Regions from separate parts of the Streptomyces sp. NPDC058576 genome, predicted to be linked through region 1. Evidence: riboswitches for the same ligand, from Rfam matches in the RefSeq annotation. Region 1 holds a riboswitch; each other region holds the start of a gene.
What was found. Region 1 has a riboswitch for thiamine pyrophosphate ahead of thiC (phosphomethylpyrimidine synthase ThiC). Riboswitches for the same ligand answer to the same signal wherever they lie in the genome.
Positions count from the first base shown of each region.

Region 2: linked by a shared signal. The riboswitch ahead of ACFWRV_RS23695 (thiamine ABC transporter substrate binding subunit) and the one ahead of thiC (phosphomethylpyrimidine synthase ThiC) in region 1 are both predicted to bind thiamine pyrophosphate.
Region 3: linked by a shared signal. The riboswitch ahead of thiO (glycine oxidase ThiO) and the one ahead of thiC (phosphomethylpyrimidine synthase ThiC) in region 1 are both predicted to bind thiamine pyrophosphate.

Region 1 is NZ_JBHXPF010000031.1:76,605-83,868, reverse strand. Features, by position in the region: gene ACFWRV_RS21935 (DUF5326 family protein) at 71-283, shown strand; gene ACFWRV_RS21930 (IclR family transcriptional regulator) at 671-1,447, shown strand; gene ACFWRV_RS21925 (SsgA family sporulation/cell division regulator) at 1,549-1,986, shown strand; gene ACFWRV_RS21920 (YibE/F family protein) at 2,031-3,377, opposite strand; TPP riboswitch at 3,448-3,581, shown strand; gene thiC (phosphomethylpyrimidine synthase ThiC) at 3,574-5,394, shown strand; gene ACFWRV_RS21910 (DUF805 domain-containing protein) at 6,083-6,439, shown strand; gene ACFWRV_RS21905 (hypothetical protein) at 6,580-7,264, opposite strand, start outside.
Region 2 is NZ_JBHXPF010000036.1:43,299-50,562, reverse strand. Features, by position in the region: gene ACFWRV_RS23705 (phosphatidate cytidylyltransferase) at 1-516, shown strand, start outside; gene rlmN (23S rRNA (adenine(2503)-C(2))-methyltransferase RlmN) at 656-1,762, shown strand; TPP riboswitch at 1,833-1,949, shown strand; gene ACFWRV_RS23695 (thiamine ABC transporter substrate binding subunit) at 2,031-3,128, shown strand; gene ACFWRV_RS23690 (ABC transporter permease) at 3,203-4,855, shown strand; gene ACFWRV_RS23685 (ABC transporter ATP-binding protein) at 4,861-5,895, shown strand; gene ACFWRV_RS23680 (SRPBCC domain-containing protein) at 6,064-6,519, shown strand; gene ACFWRV_RS23675 (hypothetical protein) at 6,540-7,264, opposite strand, start outside.
Region 3 is NZ_JBHXPF010000044.1:48,926-56,189, forward strand. Features, by position in the region: gene pknB (Stk1 family PASTA domain-containing Ser/Thr kinase) at 1-326, opposite strand, end outside; gene ACFWRV_RS26440 (thiazole synthase) at 487-1,281, opposite strand; gene thiS (sulfur carrier protein ThiS) at 1,284-1,553, opposite strand; gene thiO (glycine oxidase ThiO) at 1,550-2,761, opposite strand; TPP riboswitch at 2,759-2,871, opposite strand; gene ACFWRV_RS26455 (hypothetical protein) at 2,924-3,265, shown strand; gene ACFWRV_RS26460 (NAD(P)/FAD-dependent oxidoreductase) at 3,384-4,559, shown strand; gene ACFWRV_RS26465 (Rv2175c family DNA-binding protein) at 4,640-5,005, shown strand; gene thiE (thiamine phosphate synthase) at 5,081-5,731, shown strand; gene metF (methylenetetrahydrofolate reductase [NAD(P)H]) at 5,858-6,775, shown strand; gene ACFWRV_RS26480 (hypothetical protein) at 6,825-7,264, shown strand, end outside.

The DNA.
Region 1 (7,264 bases):
CCCCGGCGGGGCCCGTCGCGCCTTTAGCATCGAGGCAAGGACTCAGAGAGACGAGGTAGAGGCGATGGCCGTGCGGGAGATATTCGCGGGAATGCCCTGGTGGGTGAAGTGGATCGCGGTGCCCGTCATTGCGATCTTCGTGTTCGGCGGTCTGATCGCCAGCGTGGTCGGCTTCGTGGTCGGCTTGCTCTTCAAGGCGCTGATCTTCGTCGTCCTGGTCGGCGGACTGATCTTCGTCGTCCGCAAGTTCATGTCGTCGTCGTCCTCGCGCGGTGACTGGTAGTACACGGACCGCGGGCCGGCGCGGGGACCGGTCCGCTCCGTCCGGCCCGGGCCCACGGGAAGCCGCACGTTCGGCTCCGGCCCGGGAGGATTAGCCCAGCAGAGCTAAGTCCCGGAGGAAACCACCCGTCTGCCGCAGCCGGCCGATACAGTGGCAAACCGCTGCCGCCATCCGGAATGTGACCTTCCGTCACCATATCGATCGCCTGATCGGTCCTGGGTACGACAGTCCGGTCGTTGGCCTCCGATCGCCGGCGCCCGGACCGGTCCTCGCCGGTCACGGGTCACCGGATCTTCGGTCCCCTCCGGTCCTCGGGATCGCGGCAGGCCCGTGGGGGCGGCCCCCACGGGAGGGCCGACGGCCCGTCACCATGCCTGGGGGTGACCTTTGACCACGGCATCGAGCACCGCTGTCCCGACGTTGATCGGTTCGGTTCAGCGGGCGTTGAGGCTGCTGGAGGCTGTGGGCGCCCATCGGGACGGGGCGCCTGCCAAGCAACTGGCGCGCGAGGCGGGGCTTCCGCTGCCGACCGCGTACCACTTGCTGCGCACCCTCACCCACGAGGGCTATCTCCGCCGCGAGAACGGTGTCTTCCTCTTCGGCGCGGCCGCCGAGAACCTGACCGCCGCGCCCGCCGTCAGGAGCCGCCCGCGCCTCACCTCCGTAGCCGACTCCCTCGACCGCTGGCGGGACGTCATCGGGGCGCCGGTGTACTGCGCCGTCTACTGCGACGGCGAGATCGATCTGATCGCGGTCGCGGACGCTCCCGACATCCCGGCGGTGGAGGAGTGGGCCTCGTTCCGGGAGACCGCCCACGCGCACGCCATCGGCCAGTGTCTGCTCGCCCAACTCGACGAGAGGGCCCGCGAGGACCACCTCGACCGGCACCCCGTACGTCCCCTCACCCGTTACTCAGTGCGAGATCGCGCCACGCTGCTGGAACGGCTGCGCACCCTCCGACGAGGTGAACCGGTCATCGAACGCCAGGAGTACGCACTGGGGACCGTCTGCGCCGCGATTCCGGTCACGGCCGGTGCCACCATTGCGGCGATGGCCATTTCCGTACCCCTGGACCGGGAAGATCGGTTGCTGCCCGCAGTCGAACAGCTACGTGGCGAAGTCGCCAGCCTCTTGCGTTCGTTCGTGTTCTCTATCAGTATCTGAAAAATCACTCCTTGTGATCTGCTATCGCGTGCACCACGATGGCGTCAATAGGGCCATGGGGGATCATTCCTGGCCAGTTTCATCTACTGCGGGGTTGAACGATGCGCGAGTCGGTTCAAGCAGAGGTCATGATGAGCTTCCTCGTCTCCGAGGAGCTCTCGTTCCGTATTCCGGTGGAGCTCCGGTACGAGGTCGGCGATCCGTACGCCATCCGGATGACGTTCCATCTGCCCGGCGATGCCCCTGTGACCTGGGCGTTCGGCCGCGAACTGCTGCTGGACGGGCTCAACAGCCCGAGCGGCGACGGAGATGTGCACATCGGCCCGACCGAGCCCGAGGGACTCAGCGATGTGCACATCCGGCTTCAGGTCGGCGCGGATCGCGCGCTGTTCCGGGCGGGGACGGCGCCGCTGGTGGCGTTTCTCGACCGGACGGACAAGCTCGTGCCGCTCGGTCAGGAGCACACGCTCGGTGACTTCGACGGGAACCTGGAGGATGCGCTCGGCCGCATCCTCGCCGAGGAGCAGAACGCCGGCTGACCGGGCGCGCACCCGATGCCCCGTGGCCCCGTCCCGACGCCCCGTCACCCCGTCTTACGGCGACGGCCCCGGCCGGTCCGCGTGGGTGCGGCCGTGGCCGCCTGCGCGCCGCCCGACCCCGCGCGGTCCGCGGAGACGACGAGCGCGGCGAGCACCGTGGTCACCGGCACCGAGGCGACCAGGCCGATCGACCCGACCAGCGTGCGGACGATCTCCTCGGCGACCAGCTCACTGTTGGCCACCGTCCCCACACTGCTCTGGGCGATGGAGAAGAGCAGCAGCAGCGGCAGCGCCGCGCCCGCGTACGCCAGCACCAGGGTGTTGACCACGGAGGCGATGTGGTCCCTTCCGATCCGGATACCTGCCCGGTACAGCCCCTTCCAACCCATCTCCGGGTCCGCCTGGTGCAGTTCCCAGACGGCGGAGGTCTGGGTGACCGTCACATCGTCGAGCACCCCGAGTGAACCGATGATGATGCCGGCCAGCAGCAGACCGCTCATATCGATGTCCGGGTAGAGGCCGTGGATGAGGCCGGTGTTGTCGTCCGTGTTGCCGCTCAGGCTCGCCCACCCGATGAACAGGGAGCCCAGCAGCCCGATCAGCAGCAGTGAGATCAGCGTGCCGATGACCGCGACCGACGTACGGGCCGTCACCCCGTGGCACAGGTAGAGGGCCGCCAGCATGATCGCGCTGGCCCCGATCACCGCCACGACCAGCGGATTCGAGCCCTGCAGGATCGCCGGCAGGATGAACAGGGTCAGCACGGCGAACGACACGGCCAGCGCCACCAGCGCCATCACCCCGCGCATCCGGCCCACCAGGACCACCGCCAGGGCGAAGATCCCGGCCAGCAGCGCCATCGGGACCTTCCGGTTCACATCGGTCACCGAGTACTGGAGGTCGCGCGGCGCGTCGGGCGCGTACGCCACGACCACGCCCTGACCCTCCTTCAGCTGGCGGGGCGCGTCCGGCTGGACCACCTCGACGAACCTGCGGCCCTTGTCGTCGCCGCTGGTCACCTCGACGGTGGCCTTCGCGCACTCCCCTTCCTGCTCGTTGACGGCCTCCCGCCCCGAGGGCGTGGAGGTGTCGCCGGTCGGGGGCACCTGCGCGGCGTTGACGTCCGCGCAGTCGACCTGGACCACCTGGACGACCTTGCCGTCCTGGGTCTGCCGGTCGAATCCGACGCCGGTGCGCTCGTGGTCGGGAACGCCGCCGGGCCAGAACGCGATCAGGCCGACGACGACCGCCGTGGCGAACGGGATCAGTACGGCGGCGATGACCTTGCGCAGGTGCCGGGAGACCGGGGCGGCCGGCCCGTGGCTGTGGGTGTGGCCGTGGGTGTGGCCCTGGGGCGGCTGGGACGCGGGGTCGTTTTGGGGGGAGGTCACGGGGCGATCATCGCAAGAACAGGAGGGCCCTCTGGTCAGCTCGCCGGAAAGGACGCTAGCGTGGAGGCACCTTTGCACACGCGGGAGCTCGGAGCACCGGGCTGAGAGGGCGCTGATCGCCGTACATCCGTACGGGACACGCTGCGCCGACCGCCGAACCTGTTACCGGGTAATGCCGGCGTAGGGAGTAGGTCTCATGACCACAGCGGACGCACGCACGCCTGCCTCGAAACAGAACGACGGAACGCCGGACGGCACGACGCCGGACGCCGGGACGCCGAACGACGAGGCCGGGAAGTCCATCGGCTGGCACAAGGGGTACGTCCAGGGCTCGCGCCCGGACCTCCGGGTGCCGGTCCGACAGGTGCACCTCACCAACGGCAAGGACGTGACGCTGTACGACACGTCGGGGCCGTACACCGATCCCGGAATCGACACCGATGTCCGCCGCGGCCTCGCGCCCCTGCGGGAGAACTGGATCATCGCCCGCGGAGACACCGAGGAGTACGCGGGCCGCCCGGCCCGCCCCGAGGACGACGGGCTCAAGCACACCTCGCCGCGCGGCGGACTGCGCAACCTCGACGCCGTCTTCCCCGGCCGCCCGCGCCAGCCGCGCCGCAGCCGCGACGGGCGCCCCGTCACTCAGCTCGCGTACGCCCGCCGGGGGGAGATCACCCCGGAGATGGAGTACGTGGCGATCCGGGAGAACGTGGCGGCCGAGGTCGTCCGCGAGGAGATCGCGGAGGGCCGGGCGGTGCTGCCCGCCAACGTCAACCATCCCGAGATCGAGCCGATGATCATCGGCAAGCGATTCCTGGTGAAGGTGAACGCCAACATCGGCAACTCGGCCGTCACCTCCTCCATCGAGGAGGAGGTGGACAAGATGACCTGGGCGACCAAGTGGGGCGCCGACACGGTCATGGACCTGTCCACCGGCCGCAACATCCACACCACCCGCGAGTGGGTGCTGCGCAACTCCCCCGTGCCGATCGGCACCGTCCCGCTCTACCAGGCCCTGGAGAAGGTCGACGGCCGGGCCGAGGAGCTGACCTGGGAGATCTACAAGGACACCGTCATCGAGCAGGCCGAGCAGGGCGTGGACTACATGACGGTGCACGCCGGCGTGCGCCTGCCGTATGTTCCGCTGACGGCCCGTCGCAAGACCGGCATCGTCTCGCGCGGCGGCTCGATCATGGCGGCCTGGTGCCTCGCGCACCACAAGGAGTCGTTCCTCTACGAGCACTTCGAGGAGCTCTGCGAGATCCTCGCGACGTACGACGTCACCTACTCGCTCGGTGACGGACTGCGCCCCGGGTCGATCGCGGACGCCAACGACGAGGCGCAGTTCGCGGAGTTGCGGACGCTCGGCGAGCTGAACACGATCGCCAAGCGGTTCGGCGTACAGACCATGATCGAGGGTCCCGGGCATGTCCCGATGCACAAGATCAAGGAGAACATCGACCTCCAGCAGGAGATCTGCGAGGAGGCGCCGTTCTACACGCTCGGCCCGCTGACCACGGACGTCGCGCCCGCCTACGACCACATCACCTCCGGCATCGGCGCTGCGATGATCGCCTGGTGGGGCACGGCGATGCTTTGTTACGTCACGCCCAAGGAGCACCTGGGGCTGCCCAACCGGGACGACGTGAAGACGGGCGTGATCACCTACAAGATCGCCGCCCACGCGGCCGACCTCGCCAAGGGGCACCCGGGCGCGCAGGAGTGGGACGACGCGCTCTCGGACGCGCGGTTCGAGTTCCGCTGGGAGGACCAGTTCAACCTGGCCCTCGACCCGGACACGGCCCGGGAGTTCCATGACGAGACGCTGCCCGCCGAGCCGGCGAAGACGGCGCACTTCTGCTCGATGTGCGGGCCGAAGTTCTGCTCGATGAAGATCTCCCAGGACATCCGCCGTCAGCACGGCGGTTCGCAGGAGGAGATCGAGGAGGGCATGGCCGAGAAGTCGAGGGAGTTCGCGGCCGCCGGCAACCGGGTCTACCTGCCGATCGCCGACTGACCCGCGGCCGCCGGCGGAAACCGGCGGCCTCAGCGGAGGGGGGCCCGCCAGGCCACCAGGCCCGGCCGGTCCGCCTCCGCGAAACCCATCGCGAACGGCTTGTCGCCGTCGTCCGTCACCAGGTGGATGCTGCACTCCGACCGACACGTAGTACGGGAAGCCGCGCCGTTCGTTCTCGTTGAGGCCGAGATCCAGGCCCGCGAGGTCGGCCCTGCTGCCCCGTCGTACGGACGCCAGTGTGGCGGGCAGTTCGAGGACGCCGTCCTCGTCGGCGTCCCACCGGACGCGCATGATGTCGCCCGGCTCCGCAGGACCGGCGGACGCGAGGTCGCTGTCGGCCATGCAGGCGGTGAGGATCTTCCTCCGGCCGGTGTTGGTGGCCTCGAAGGTGAGGTAGTGGGGGACCATGTCCTCCTCCGGACCCCGGACCAGGCTCTACACCGTGATTCTGACGTCAGTAACCCGCGGGCGTTCTGCGCCGATTGATCAAAGTGGGTTGTTTCATTGGTCTTTGTGTCGTTTCGCTGTCTTGTTAAGCGACAGTATGGACACAGTCGTGTGGCAGCTGGATGTACGTTTCCCCGTTGCGTCAACTGGGCTTGACCCGTTCCTTATCTGTGGCTTACTTTCCGGCTTGCTTGGCTGAAAGTTGGCGGCCCCGAACGGGGGCCCGGGGAGGGGATTCACCATGAACTGGTACCTGGCAGTACTCAAGAACTACGCAGGCTTCAGCGGACGTGCGCGCCGCAAGGAGTACTGGATGTTCACGCTCATCAGCTTCGTCATCAGCCTGGTGCTGTCGATCATCGGTGGCCTGATCGGCGCGGAGTTCCTGTCCTACATCTACGCCATCGCGATCATCATCCCGTCGCTCGCGGTCGGCGTGCGCCGCCTGCACGACACCGGCCGCTCGGGCTGGTGGCTGCTGATCGCGCTGATCCCCCTGGTCGGCGCCATCGTCCTGATCGTCTTCCTCGCCTCGGAGGGCAAGCCGGAGACGAACCAGCACGGCGTCAACCCGAAGCTGGCTCCGCAGGCCATCTGATCCACCGCTCCGGTTCCTTCCGGAGCATCTCCCGGGCCGGGCGCGGCACTTGCCGCCCCGGCCCGCGGCGTGTCCGGGAGCCGGAACGCGGAGGAGTCCGCACCCGTGGCGGTGACCGGAGACCGCGGTCCGCGCCGGTCTCAGTCCGGCTGGTGCTCCGGGCCGCCGAAGTCCGGGCTCGTGAAATCGGGGCTGGTGAAGGTCGGCCGGGGGCCGGCCGCCGGGCCGTCGTCCGGGCCGGAGAAGTCCGGTCTGCTGTAGCCGACCTTCGGGATGCGGTTGGGCGAACGGTGCGGGGTTCGCGCGGCGGGCCCCGCGGTGGGGTCGGCCAGGGCGTCCCGGAGGAACGGGAGGATGCCGCGCTCCAGCAGGGCGTGGCGCCACGCCTCCCTGGCCCGCGCCACCTCCTCCGGAAGCTCCTGTTCCTCTTCCTCGGCGGCCAGGGACGTCGCGCCGTTGCGGAGGGCGGTGACGAGCAGCCCGACCGCGGCGACCAGGATCGCCGCGGCGGCGACGCAGGCGAAGAACCATCCGGCCGTGACCATGGAGCGGCCGAACGTCAGCGACGGGCTGACGGCCCTGAGCAGGTAGCCGACGAGCAGGAAGATGACGGCCGCGGTGCCGGCCAGCAGCGGAGTGAGGACCGTGATGACCGCGCCTACGCCGGCGCCCGATCCGGCCGCCGTGCTCTGCGGCCCGTCCAGGCCCGGGAGCCCGTCGGCTCCTTCGGCGGCCGGCGCCCGGCGCAGCTCGCCGCGGGCCTTGACGTAGTGCTCGTACTCGGTGGCCGCGGCCGCGGTGATCAGCGCCGTGGCGCCGAGCGCC
Region 2 (7,264 bases), on a different contig from region 1:
GAGCCACCCGAGGGGTATCTCAAGGACGTCACGGCCGGGGTCTTCGCGGCGTTCTACGTCCCCTTCCTGGCCACCTTCGTCGCCCTGCTGCTGACGGCGGACGACGGGTCGTGGCGGGTCCTGACCTTCCTCGTCCTCACCGTGGTCAGCGACACCGGGGCGTACGCGGTCGGCTGGCGCTTCGGCACGCACAAGCTCGCCCCGCGCATCAGCCCCGGCAAGACCCGCGAGGGCCTGCTCGGCGCGGTCGCCTTCGCGATGGTCGCCGGCGCGCTCTGCATGGAGTTCCTGATCGACGGCGGCGCCTGGTGGCAGGGTCTGCTGCTCGGCTTCGCGGTCGCGGCCAGCGCCACCCTGGGCGACCTGGGCGAGTCCATGATCAAGCGGGACCTCGGGATCAAGGACATGGGCACCCTGCTCCCCGGCCACGGCGGCATCATGGACCGGCTGGACTCGCTCCTGCCGACCGCCCCGGTGGTGTGGCTGCTGCTCGTGCTGTTCGTCGGCTCCGGCTGAGCGGCACCCCACCACGGGACCTCGTTTCCTGAGCGCCACCGCACCCGGGACCCGGTCCCACCTGCACGTTCCACGAGTGAGGGTCCTCGTCCACAGGGCGGCGGGCCCTCACCCGTCTGTCTGCGACACTGGATGAACCATGCCTAAGCCCGGAGAACTCACTTTCGTCGCGCCCCGCGGAGCCAAGAAGCCGCCGCGGCACCTCGCCGACCTCACGCCCGCCGAGCGCAAGGAAGCGGTCGCCGCGGCCGGCGAGAAGCCGTTCCGCGCCCAGCAGCTCTCGCAGCACTACTTCGCGCGCTACGCGCACGACCCGGCGGAGTGGACCAACATCCCGGCGGCGTCGCGGGAGAAGCTCGCCGAGGCGCTGTTCCCCGATCTGATGTCCGTGATCCGGCACATCAGCTGCGACGACGACACCACGCGCAAGACGCTGTGGAAGCTGCACGACGGGACGCTCGTCGAGTCCGTCCTGATGCGCTATCCGGAGCGCGTCACGATGTGCATCTCCTCGCAGGCCGGCTGCGGAATGAACTGCCCGTTCTGCGCCACCGGGCAGGCCGGCCTCGACCGCAACCTGTCGACCGCCGAGATCGTGCACCAGATCGTCGACGGAATGCGCGCCCTGCGCGACGGCGAGGTGCCCGGCGGCCCCGCGCGGCTGTCCAACATCGTCTTCATGGGCATGGGCGAGCCGCTCGCCAACTACAACCGTGTGGTCGGCGCGATCCGCCGCCTCACCGACCCGGAGCCGGACGGTCTCGGCCTCTCGCAGCGGGGGATCACCGTCTCCACCGTGGGCCTCGTCCCGGCGATGCTGCGCTTCGCCGACGAGGGCTTCAAGTGCCGCCTCGCCGTCTCGCTGCACGCCCCGGACGACGAGCTGCGCGACACCCTGGTCCCCGTCAACACCCGGTGGAACGTGCGCGAGGTGCTGGACGCCGCCTGGGAGTACGCGGAGAAGTCCGGCCGCCGGATCTCCATCGAGTACGCCCTGATCCGGGACATCAACGACCAGGCCTGGCGTGGCGACCTGCTCGGCCGGCTGCTCAAGGGCAAGCGGGTGCACGTCAACCTGATCCCCCTGAACCCCACGCCCGGCTCCAAGTGGACCGCCTCGCGACCGGAGGACGAGAAGGCGTTCGTCGAGGCCATCGCGGCCCATGGCGTGCCCGTCACCGTGCGGGACACCCGGGGCCAGGAGATCGACGGGGCCTGCGGTCAGCTGGCGGCCTCCGAGCGCTAGCCTCCCCCGGGCGCCGGCCTCCCCGGTCGGCCGAAAACCGCCGGTGTACCCTGGGCCCGAAATCAACTTCATATTCCGACAGGGGAGCGCCACAGCGCTGAGAGTGCGGCACCAAGGACAGGTTGGCCGCAGACCCTCTGAACCTCGCCCGGGTCATTCCGGGTAGGAAGTTCGGACCTTACTCAAGCTGTTGCGCCCTGCCCGCTTCCGGTTCGCCGGACAGCGGGCGGGGCCGCGTCTCTTCCTGGTCACCTCCAGGAGGAATCACATGAACACCACCACGAAGTACGCGGCGACCGCGCTCGCCGCGGCGCTCGGCGTCACCGTGCTCGCGGGCTGCGGCGGCGACGACGGCCCGTCGGGCTCCGGGGCGTCCAAGGGCAGCGCCTCGAAGACCGTGACCCTGGTCAGCCACGACTCCTTCAACGTCTCGGACGAGGTGCTGAAGGCGTTCACGAAGGAGACCGGCTACACGGTCAAGACCCTCAAGAGCGGCGACGCCGGGGCCGCGCTGAATCAGGAGATCCTGACCAAGGGCTCCCCGCGCGGCGACGTCTTCTTCGGCGTCGACAACACCCTGCTCTCCCGCGCCCTCGACAACGGTCTGTTCACCGCGTACGAGGCCAAGGGCCTGGACCGCGTCGCGGCGGACACGCAGACCGACGACAAGCACCGGGTCACGCCCGTCGACACCGGTGACATCTGCGTCAACTACGACAAGAAGTACTTCGCCGACAAGAAGCTCGCGCCGCCGAAGACCTTCGCGGACCTGCTGAAGCCCGCCTACAAGAACCTCCTCGTCACGGAGAACGCGGGCAGTTCCTCGCCCGGTCTCGGCTTCCTCCTCGGCACCGTCGCCGCCGAGGGCGAGGACGGCTACGAGGCGTACTGGAAGAAGCTGAAGGCCAACGGCGTGAAGGTCGTCGACGGCTGGGAGCAGGCGTACAACGAGGAGTTCTCCGGCTCCGCCGGCGGCAAGAAGGCCAAGGCCGACCGGCCGCTCGTCGTCTCCTACGCCTCCAGCCCGCCCGTCGAGGTGCTCTACGCCGACCCGCGGCCGAAGGAGGCCCCCACCGGGGTCGCCACCGGCACCTGCTTCCGGCAGACCGAGTACGCCGGACTGCTGACCGGGGCGAAGAACGAGGAGGGCGGCAAGGCGCTGCTGGACTTCCTCATCAGCAAGACGTTCCAGGAGGACATGCCGCTGAACATGTTCGTGAACCCGGTCGTGAAGGACGCCGAGCTGCCGGAGCTGTTCACGAAGTTCGGTGAGACCGTCGAGACGCCTCCCACCGTCGCGCCCGAGAAGATCTCCGCCAACCGTGAGCAGTGGATCCAGTCGTGGCAGTCGCTGGTCCTGAAGTAGGGATCGAGGAGAAGGCCGCCCGGCCCGCCGGCCGCGGGTCCGGGCGGCGCGGAGCCGCGGTGCGGCTCGGCCTGATGGCCGTGCCCGTCGCGTTCTTCGCGCTGTTCTTCGCCTACCCCGTGACCGCGATCGTCGGCCGCGGGCTCAAGGCGGGCGGCGACTGGCAGTTCGGGCGGATCGGCGAGGTGCTGGCCCGCCGGGACATCCTCGACGTCCTCTGGTTCACCACCTGGCAGGCCCTCGCCTCGACCGCGCTCACTCTGCTGATCGCCCTGCCCGGGGCGTATGTCTTCGCACGGTTCGACTTCCCGGGCAAGCAGGTGCTGCGGGCGGTCGTCACCGTGCCGTTCGTGCTGCCCACCGTCGTCGTCGGCACCGCGTTCCTGGCGTTGCTCGGGCGTGGCGGGCTCCTCGACGAGGTGGGGGGCGTCCGCCTCGACACCACCGTGTGGGCGATCCTGCTGGCCCATGTCTTCTTCAACTACGCCGTGGTCGTCCGCACGGTGGGCGGGCTCTGGTCCCAGCTCGACCCGCGTCAGGAGGAGGCCGCCCGGGTGCTCGGGGCCGGGCGGTTCGCGGCCTTCCGCCGGGTGACGCTGCCCGCCCTCGCCCCGGCCGTCGCCGCCGCCTCGCTGATGGTCTTCCTCTTCACGTTCACCTCGTTCGGCGTCGTGCAGATCCTCGGCGGACCGGCGTACTCCACCTTGGAGGTGGAGATCTACCGGCAGACCGCGCAACTGTTGGACCTGCCGACGGCCGCCGTGCTGACCCTGGTGCAGTTCGCCGCGGTCGGCGCGATCCTCGCCGTGCACGCCGCGACCGTACGCCGCCGGGAGCGGGCCCTGAAGCTGGTCGACCCGGCGCAGACCTCCCGCCGGCCGCGCGGCGCCGGGCAGTGGGCGCTGCTCGGCGGCGTCCTGCTCACCGCGCTGCTGCTGATCCTGCTGCCGCTCGGCGTGCTGGTGGAGCGCTCCGTCGACGGAGCCGCCGGAGCCGACGGAGCCGACGGAGCCGACGGAGTCGGGGGTTACGGCTTCGGCTACTACCGGGCCCTCCAGTCGGCCGGTTCCGGCGGCTCCTCCACCTTCCTGGTCCCACCGCTGGAGGCCGTCGGCAACTCCCTCCAGTACGCGCTCGTCGCGACGCTCATCGCCCTCGTCGTCGGCGGGCTCGCTGCGGCGGCCCTGACCCGGCGGGCCGGCCGGCTGGTCCGCGGCTTCGACGCGCTGCTGATGCTGCCGCTCGGGGTGTCCGCCGTGACCGTCGGCTTCGGTTTCCTGATCACCCTGGACCAGCCGCCGCTCGACCTGCGGACTTCCTGGATCCTGGTCCCGCTGGCCCAGGCGCTGGTCGGCGTCCCCTTCGTCGTACGGACCATGCTGCCCGTGCTCCGCGCGGTCGACGACCGCCTGCGGGAGGCCGCCGCCGTGCTGGGGGCATCTCCGCTGCGGGCCTGGCGGGAGGTCGATCTGCCGCTGGTGCGGCGGGCGGTGCTGGTCGCGGCGGGCTTCGCCTTCGCCGTCTCCCTCGGGGAGTTCGGCGCCACCGTCTTCATCGCGCGGCCCGACAATCCGACCCTGCCGGTCGCCGTGGCCCGGCTGCTGGGCAGGTCGGGGGAGCTCAACTACGGGCAGGCGATGGCCCTGAGCACGATTCTGATGCTCGTGTGCGCGGTGTCGCTGCTGCTTCTGGAGCGTATCCGCACCGACCGATCCGGGGAGTTCTGAACGACATGCTGAGCTTGCGGGCAGCCACCGTACGGTTCGGGAAGCGGGCCGCGCTGGACGCGGTCGACCTGGAGGTCGCCGACCACCGGATCGTCTGCGTCCTCGGCCCCAGCGGCAGCGGGAAGTCCACCCTGCTCCGGGCCGTCGCCGGGCTCCAGCCGATGGACGGCGGCCGGGTGCTGCTGGCCGGACAGGACCAGGCGGGCATCCCGGTGCACCGGCGCGGCCTCGGCCTGATGTTCCAGGACCACCAGCTCTTCCCGCATCGCGATGTCGGCGCCAATGTCGCCTTCGGGCTCCGGATGCACGGCGTCGGAAGCGGCGAGACGAACGACCGGGTCCGCGAACTGCTGGAGCTGGTCGGCCTGCCCGGAGCCGAACGCCGCGCGGTCGCCGCCCTGTCCGGCGGCGAACAGCAGCGCGTCGCCCTGGCCCGCGCCCTCGCCCCGCGTCCCAAGCTGCTCATGCTGGACGAGCCGCTCGGCCAGCTCGACCGGAGCCTGCGCGAACGGCTCGTCGTCGAACTGCGCACGCTCTTCCAGGAGTTGGGCACCACCGTGCTGGCCGTCACGCACGACCAGGGCGAGGCGTTCGCGCTCGCCGACCGGGTCGTCGTGATGCGGGACGGCCGGATCGCGCAGGAGGGCAGCCCGCTGGACGTCTGGCAGCGCCCCGCCTCGGCGTTCGTCGCCCGCTTCCTCGGCTTCGACAACGTCACCGGGGCGACCGTGACCGGACAGGCCGCGGCCACCGCCTGGGGCAAGGTCCCGGTGCCCGAGGGCTCCCCCCAGGGCGAGGTCGATCTGCTGGTCCGGCCCGCCGGGGTCCGGATCGGCGCCCCCGAGGACGGCCTGCGCTGCACGGTCGGCGTCCGTACCTTCCGGGGGAACCACGTGACCGTACGGCTGCTGCCCGAGAACGCGCCGGTGCTGGAGGCCGAATGCGCACTCCGGGACACCCCGGACGAGGGCGCGGCCGTGGGCGTCCGCTTCGACGCGGCGGAGACGGTGGTGCTGGCGGCGGGGCGGGACTCCGACTGAGGGGCCGGCGGGCGCGCCCCCGAGGGACCGGGCGGGCCGTCGATGGACGGGCCGCCGCGGTCCCCGGTGGCGTGGCAGCCGGGCGCCGGGGCGGGCAAGCTGGAGGTGGACACTCGCCGGACGCGACCCCGCCCGGCGGGGACGGCCGAACCGACAAGGACCGTGATCATGACCGGTGGCATCCGCGAGGGCATCGACCTCACCCGCGTCCTGCACGCCCCGCAGCAGCGGGTCTTCGCGGCCTGGACGTCACCGGAGGACTTCGCCGCCTGGTACGGGGGAGAGGCGGACGTCCCTCTGGACCGGGTGGCGATGGACGTGCGGCCCGGCGGCGCGTGGAGCCTCGTCATCGTGATGCCGGGCGTCGAGATGCCGTTCCACGGGGTCTACCACGAGGTCAGCGAGCCCGACGGGCTGGTCTTCACGCTGAAGGACGGCTCCGCCCCCGAGGACGCCGAGGGGGAGACCGTGACCGTCACCTTCAGCGACCTCGGGGGCGGCCGGACCGAACTGGCCTTCCAGCAGCGCGGCGGGAACCTCACTCCCGAGCAGTACGCGGCGGCCGAGGACGGCTGGGAGGCCTTCTTCGACACCCTCGCCGACCATCTGGCCCGCCGTCCCTGAGCCTCTCGGCCCAGGGACGCTCACTTCGCCAGCGGAAGCGCCGCCAGCTGCGCGATCACCCAGGTCAGCGGGGCGAACAGGGCCAGCAGCGCGCCTGCCCGCAGCAGCGTCGCCCGGCGCAGCGTGGCGGCCGGGGCGCCCATCCTGAGCAGCGCCTCGGCCGTGTGGGCGCGGGCGTGCTTGGCCTCCAGCGCCGAGGTCAGCAGCGTGGCCGTCGTACAGCCGAGGACCAGCACCGCGCCGAGTGCGGTGAGCGGACCGTAGGGGCGCTCACCGCCCCCGTACAGCGCCGAAGCGGCGATCGCCGCGGACACCACCGCGCAGACGATCCCGAGCGGGCGGCCGATCCGGAGCGCCTCGTCCATCAGGACCCGGCCCGCCAGCAGCCGTACGGCCCCGGGGCGTACCGCCTGCAGTGCCCGCCCGCAGAGGTAGGTCAGGCTCGGTCCGGCCATCGCCAGACCGACCGCGGTGAGCGTCCACCCGATCAGTACCGCCACCGGGGTGGAGTCGTACCGTCCGGGCAGCGGGAACGCGTTCCCCGCCGCACCCCGTGAGGCGATCGCCTCGACTGCGAGTCCGGCGGCCGTCAGCGCCACGCCCCAGGGGAGCCCGGCCGGTGCCGGTGCGGGCTCCGGCAGTTCCTCGGAGCCGAAGGTGTCCCGTGCCGGGTCGGGCCGCGACCGCAGGGCCAGGGCGCTCGCGGTCGACGCGGCCACCGGTACGAGCGCCAGCAGCATCACCG
Region 3 (7,264 bases), on a different contig from region 1:
TCGCGCAGCACGTCGCGCAGGGTGCAGCCCGCCACGTACTCCATCGCGAGATAGACGTATGCGCCCTCGGCGCCCTGGTCGAAGACCGCGACCACATTGGGGTGCGCCAGGCGGGCCACCGACTTGGCCTCCCGGATGAAGCGCTCGACGAACGCGACGTCGGTGGCGAGCGCCGGGTGCATCACCTTGAGGGCGAGCACCCGGTCCAGGCGGGTGTCCACGGCCCGGTAGACCGTGGCCATCCCGCCGACGGCGATGCGCGCCTCAATGCGATACCGGCCGTCGAGCAGCTGCCCGACGAGAGGGTCCTGGAGGGTCGTGTCCACCCCGAGAGTCTAAGAGCCGCCACCGACACCCCGGACGGGCCGGGGCATTCCCGGGGCCGTTCTGCAGCCGATCCGTGACAGGGGCACGCCGGGGACGATCCAACCCCTCCGGCGTTCGAGGAGCGGGGGTCCGGGGGCGGCGCCCCCGACGACCACCGGCTCAGAACGCGGGCCGCTCCGGATCGAACGCGGCCCGCCCGGCCACCGGTGAGGACGCCTCGGCGAAGTGGCGACGCGGAATCCGGCCCGCCCGGTACGCGAGCCGCCCGCCCTCCACCGCGTGACGCATCGCACCCGCCATCAGCTCCGGCTCCTGGGCCCGGGTCACCGCCGAGGCGAGCATCACAGCGGCGCAGCCCAGCTCCATCGCCTGCGCCGCGTCCGAGGCCGTCCCGGCCCCCGCGTCGAGGATCACCGGCACCCCGGCCCGCTCCACGATCAGCTCGAAGTTGTGCGGGTTGCGGATGCCGAGCCCGGAGCCGATGGGGGAGCCGAGCGGCATGATCGCCGCACACCCCACCTCCTCCAGCTTCCGGGCGAGGACCGGGTCGTCGTTGGTGTAGGGCAGCACGACGAATCCGTCGTCGACCAGCGTCTCCGCCGCGTCCAGCAACTCGATCGGGTCGGGCAGCAGGGTCCGCTCGTCGGCGATCACCTCCAGCTTCACCCAGTCGGTGCCGAGCGCTTCCCGCGCCAGCCGGGCGGTGAGCACCGCCTCGCCCGCGGTGAAGCACCCCGCGGTGTTCGGCAGGACCTGGATGGAGAGCCGCTCCAGCACCGAGAGCACCGAACCCTGCACGGCCGGATCCAGCCGGCGCATCGCGACCGTGGTCAGCTCGGTGCCGGAGGCGACCAGCGAGCGCTCCAGGATCTCCAGGCTCGGGGCCCCGCCGGTGCCCATGATCAGCCGGGAGCCGAAGGCGGCGGGCCCCAGCGTGAAGACGTCGTCCGACATGGTCAGCCTCCCTGTACGGCGGTCAGGACCTCGACGCGGTCGCCCTCGCCGAGCTTTGTGGCAGCCCACTGGCCGCGCGGGACGACGCTCTCGTTGACGGCGGCGGCGACCCCGGCGGGAGCCGGGGTCAGGGCGGTGACGAGGGCGCTGAGGTCGGTCCCGGCGGGAACGGTGCGGGCTTCCCCGTTCACCGAGAGGGAAACGGTGGCTTCCGGTGCGGCGGGGCCTTCGGGGACGGCGGTGGCTTCCGGTGCGGCGGACTGCTGGGTCATACGGGCTGCTCCTGGAGTACGGGGGCGGCGGTGGCGGCGGTCTCGAACCGGCCGGGGGCGAAGGGGCGGGCCGTCTCGGGCAGCTCGCCGGTGGTCAGGGCGTCGGCCATCGCGTCCCCGGTGACGGGCGTCAGCAGGACGCCGTTGCGGTGGTGCCCGGTGGCGAACAGCAGACCGGGCAGGGCGGTGGGGCCGAGCAGCGGGGCGTTGTCGGGCGACGCGGGGCGCAGACCGGCCCGGGTCTCGGTCAGCGGCAGCTCGGTGATCCCGGGCACCAGCTCGTGGGCGTCGCGCAGCAGCTCGTACACGCCGCCGGCGGTGACCGTGGTGTCCCAGCCCATCTCCTCGCTGGTGGCGCCGACGACCAGCTCGCCGTTCTCGCGCGGCACGAGATAGAGGTGACCGCCCCGGACCACGGCGCGCACGGTGCGGCTGAGGAAGGGGGCGTACGCCGGAGGCACGGTGAGCCTGAGGACCTGGCCCTTGACCGGGCGGACCGGCGGCACGAGCTCCGGCGGGAGCCCCGCGAGCCGGCCGCTGAGGCTGCCGGCGGCGAGCACGACCTGATCGGCCGCGAAGTCCGTGCCGTCGCCGAGCAGCGCCCCGGCGGCCCGGCCCCCGGTGACGGTGAGCCGTTCGACGGTCGTCCGGCGGAGCGCGACCCCGGCCCGTTCGCAGGCGGTCAGCAGCGCCGCGGCGAGCCGGCGCGGGTCCACCTGGTGGTCGCCGTCGACCCGGAGGCCGCCCCGGACGCCCGGGGCCAGCATCGGCTCCAGGCGGCGGCACTCACGACCGCTCAGCCAGACCGACTCCAGGCCCGAACGCTCCTGGAGGGCGTGCAGTTCGCGCAGATGCGCCCGGTCGTCGGAGTCGAGCGCCACGGCCAGCGTGCCGCAGGTCCGGAAGCCGGTCTCCCGGCCGCTCGCCTCCTCCAGCTCCTCGACGAACGCCGGATAGCGCGCGGCGGAGGCGAGGTTGAGGCCGAGCAGCATCTGCTCGCCGTAGTGCAGTTCGGTGACGGCGGCCAGCATGCCCGCCGCGACCTGGGCGGCTCCGCCGCCCGGTGCGGGGTCCGCCACCGTGACGGTCAGCCCGCGCTGAGCGGCCCGCCAGGCGGTGACCAGGCCGATGATGCCGCCCCCGATGACGAGGACGTCGGACCCGGAGGCTCTCCCGGAGGCTCCTGAGGTTGTCCCTGAGACGCGCATGAGTGTCCAGCCCCTCCCTTCGCCGGCATGACCCGGAGCAGGTTCGTACGGTCGGAGGCCGGCCAGCCTCCCTCTCAGCCCGGTGCGTCCGGGCTCCCGCGAGTGTTCTACCTTGGCCACCCTAAACCCCGCCGCCCACTGCCCAGTAGGGGAGCAACCACCATGGCCCGATCGCTCGACGGACTCGTCCTCGCGCCCGTCGCCGACCAGGCCCCCGGCCAGGTCGGGACCCGCACCCGGTTCACCTACCACGAGCGGGACGGCCGGATCTGGGCCGATTACACGGGCGGCGACGTGGTCCGCGGCCATCTCGTCGGCACCCGGGACGGGGACGCGCTCGACTTCCGCTACGTGCAGCTCAAGCAGGACGGAACGACCTCCTCCGGGCACTGCCTCTCCACGGTCGTCGACCTCGCGGACGGCCGGGTGCGGCTGGAGGAGCGGTGGCAGTGGGAGTCGGGGGAGGGCAGCGGAACGAGCGTGGTGGAGGAAGTGCCCTCCTGAGGAGGGTCTTTCCGGCGGCCGCCTTCCTGACGATTCGTCAGGTGATTAAGGTGGACGGGTGAGCGAGCACCAGACGGAGAAGAGCCCGGACCGGCACGTCGTGATCGTCGGAGCGGGCATGGCGGGCGTGCAGACCGCGGTCGCCCTGCGGGAAGCCGGCTTCGCGGGGTCCGTCACCCTGATCGGCGCCGAGCCCCACCAGCCGTACGACCGCCCGCCGCTGTCCAAGGCCGTGCTGCTGGGCAAGGCCGAGGACTCGGCCTTCGACATCGACTTCGAGGCGCTGGACATCACCCTGCGCCTCGGCCTGGACGTCACCGCCCTGCGCGCCGCCGCCCATGTGCTGGACACCGCCGACGGCCCGGTCCGCTACGACGCGCTGGTCCTCGCCACCGGGGCGGAGCCCATCACCCTGCCCGGCGCCGAGGGCGTGCCCGGCGTCCATCTGCTGCGCACCCTCGACGACGCCGCCCGGCTGCGGCCCGTCCTGGACCGGCAGCACGACGTGGTCGTCGTCGGGGCGGGCTGGATCGGCGCGGAGTTCGCCACCGCCGCCCGCGCCGCGGGCTGCGCGGTCACCGTCGTCGAGGCCGCCGCCCGCCCGCTCGCGGGCACCCTGCCCGCCGAGGTGGCCGCCCCGATGGCCGCCTGGTACGCCGACAGCGGCGCCGAACTCCTCACCGGAGCCCGGGTCGACCGCGTCGAGGAGGGGACCGTCGTCCTCGACGACGGCCGCACCCTGCCCGCCGGGGCCGTGGTCGTCGGCATCGGCGCCCGCCCCGCCACCGGCTGGCTGGCCGGCTCCGGGGTCGTCCTCGGCCTGGACGGCTCGGTCACCGCCGACAGCGCGCTGCGCACCTCGCTGCCCGATGTGTACGCGGTCGGCGACTGCGCCTCCTTCCCCTCCGCCCGCTACGGAACCCGCCTGCTGGTCCACCACTGGGACAACGCCCTCCAGGGCCCGCGCACCGCGGCCGCCGCGATCATGGCCGCCGGGACCGGCGAACCGCTCCCCGTCTACGACCCCGTCCCGTACTTCTGGTCCGAGCAGTTCGGCCGCTTCGTGCAGTACGCGGGCCACCACGCCCACGCCGACACCCTGCTGTGGCGCGGCGACGGGGCGGACGCGGCCTGGTCGGTGTGCTGGCTGCACGACGGCGCGCTGGCCGCCGTGCTCGCCGTGGGCCGTCCGCGCGACCTCGCCCAGGGACGCAGGCTCATCGAATCGGGGGCCGTCCTCGACCCGGAGAAGGTGGCCGACCCGGCCGTACCGCTGAAGTCCGCCGCCCTCTGAGCGCCCCGGGGCCGCCTCGGACACCCCCGTACGGTCGGCCCGGCTACCGGCTGTCAGTCCGGGATGGCACGCTTGTCCTTGTGACCGAGATTGACGCAAAGACCGATGCTCTCGTCCCCGCCTGGCTCCACCTTCCCGACATCGCGGAGATGCTCGATGTTCAGGTGACCCGCGTGCGGCAGCTGGTCAAGGAAGGCCAGCTCATCGCCGTACGCCGTGGTGAGAACCGGACGCTCCAGGTGCCCGCCGCCTTCATCGACGGCGACAAGGTGGTCAAGGGCCTCTCCGGCACCCTGACCCTCCTGAGGGACGACGGCTATTCCGACGAAGAGATGCTGGAGTGGCTCTTCACCCCCGACCCGACCCTGCCCGGCACCCCCGCGCAGGCGCTGAGCGAGAATCGCGGTACGGAGGTGAAGCGCCGCGCCCAGGCGCTCGCCGTCTGACCGACACGACAGGAAGCGGTGCACGGACCGCCCGGCGCGGCCCGTGCACCGTCACGACCACGGGGGAGTCCACCCATGTCCACGCCTCGCGAGCAGCTGTCCGACGCCCGGCTCTACCTGTGCACGGACGCCCGCAAGCGGCAGGGTGACCTCCCCGCCTTCCTCGATGCCGTGCTCGCCTCCGGCGTCGACATCATCCAGCTCCGGGACAAGGGCATGGAGGCCGCCGAGGAGCTGGAGCACCTCGCGGTGTTCGCCGACGCCTGCCGTCGGCACGGCAAGCTCCTCGCGGTGAACGACCGCGCGGATGTCGCCCACGCCGCCGGGGCCGACGTCCTGCACCTCGGGCAGGGCGACCTGCCGGTCCCCGCCGCCCGCGCGATCATCGGCGCCGACCGGCTGATCGGCCGCTCCACGCACGCCGAGGCCGAGGTCGACGCCGCCGTCGCCCAAGACGGCGTGGACTACTTCTGCACCGGCCCCTGCTGGCCCACCCCCACCAAGCCCGGCCGCCACGCCCCCGGCCTCGACCTCGTGCGCTACGCCGCCTCCCTCGGCGCAGAGCGGCCCTGGTTCGCGATCGGGGGGATCGACGCGGGCAATCTGGACCAGGTGCTGGACGCCGGGGCCCGCCGGGTCGTCGTCGTCCGGGCCGTCACCGAGGCCGACGACCCGGCCGCCGCCACCGCTGAACTGGCCCGACGTGTCCGGGCGCACACGCTCTGAACCCTCGGCGTACCGACGAGGGGCATCGGGGGCAGCTGTCCGAGGGATGGACAACAGTCCGGCAAAACGAGACAAAGTTTCCCGCTCTGGTTGGGGGAGTGTCCACCCCCTGGTTAACCTCCCCTTATGGCCCTTGGTACACCTTCCACCAGGACGGATCACGCGCGCACCGTGCGTGACCTGCTAGCGACCGGCAAGACGTCGTACTCCTTCGAGTTCTGGGCGCCCAAGACGGAAAAGGGCGAACGGAACCTCTGGAACGCGCTGCGCCGGGTCGAGGCGGTCCGCCCGAGCTTCGTCTCCGTGACGTACGGCGCCGGCGGCTCCACCCGTGCCGGGACGGTCAAGGCCACCCAGGAGATCGCGGCGGACTCCACACTCACCCCCGTCGCCCACCTCACCGCGGTCAACCACTCGATCGCCGAGCTGCGCAACATGGTCGGGCAGTACGCCGACGCGGGCATCAGGAACATCCTCGCGGTCCGCGGCGACCCGCCCGGCGACCCGATGGGCGAGTGGGTGGAGCACCCGCAGGGGGTGAAGTACGCCGCCGACCTCGTCCGGCTCATCAAGGAATCGGGCGACTTCTGCGTCGGCGTCGCGGCATTTCCCGAAATGCACCCCCGGTCGACCGACTGGGAGACGGACATCGGTCATTTCGTCGACAAGTGCCGGGCGGGCGCGGATTACGCGATCACCCAGATGTTCTTCCGCCCGGAGGACTATCTCCGGATGCGTGACCGTGTGGTCGCTGCGGGTTGCGAAACGCCGGTGATCCCCGAGGTCATGCCCCTCACCAGCGTGAAGCAATTGGAAAAGTTCTCCCAGCTCAGCAACGCGACCGTGCCCGCGTCGTTGAAAGAGCGCATCCTCGCAGCCAAGGACGATCCAGCCGCTGTACGCTCCATTGGCATCGAGTTCGCAACGGAGTTCTGCGCGAAGCTGCTGTCCGAGGGTGTGCCCGGGCTGCACTTCATCACGCTCAACAACTCGACGGCTACGCTCGAAATCTACGAGAAACTCGGACTGCACAAGCAGTCGTGACCGGTCGTACCCGCCGCCGACGCGGCTACGGCCGAAGGAGGGGGCGGGCGTGGGCTGGACGGTCCTCTACATCGCATTCGGTCTGGTGGCACTGTGGCTGCTCGGCGAGGTGCTGCTGCAGTACAAGGCACGACTGCGCTGGCGGCTCCTCGCCTTCGCCGGCTTCCTCGGCGTGGTGGTCGGGGTGCTGCTGGCCTCCGTCCCGGTCATCGTCGTCGGGACGCTCGCCTTCGCCACCGGCCAGACCTTCGTGACGCTGTCCTTCCGGCGCGGCTTCTCCACCGGCTGGGCCATAGGCGGCAGCCCGGGGGAGAGCCGCCGCCGCCGGGGCGGCGGCTCGGGCGCCGCCGTGAAGGAACCCACGCTGGAGGTCTCGGACCTGGAGGTCGCGGACCTGGACGCCGCGGCCGGGTACAACCAGCCTCCGGCCGCCCCGCCCGCACCGTCCGTCTACGAACCGCAGCCCCTCCCCGACGACACCGGCCAGTA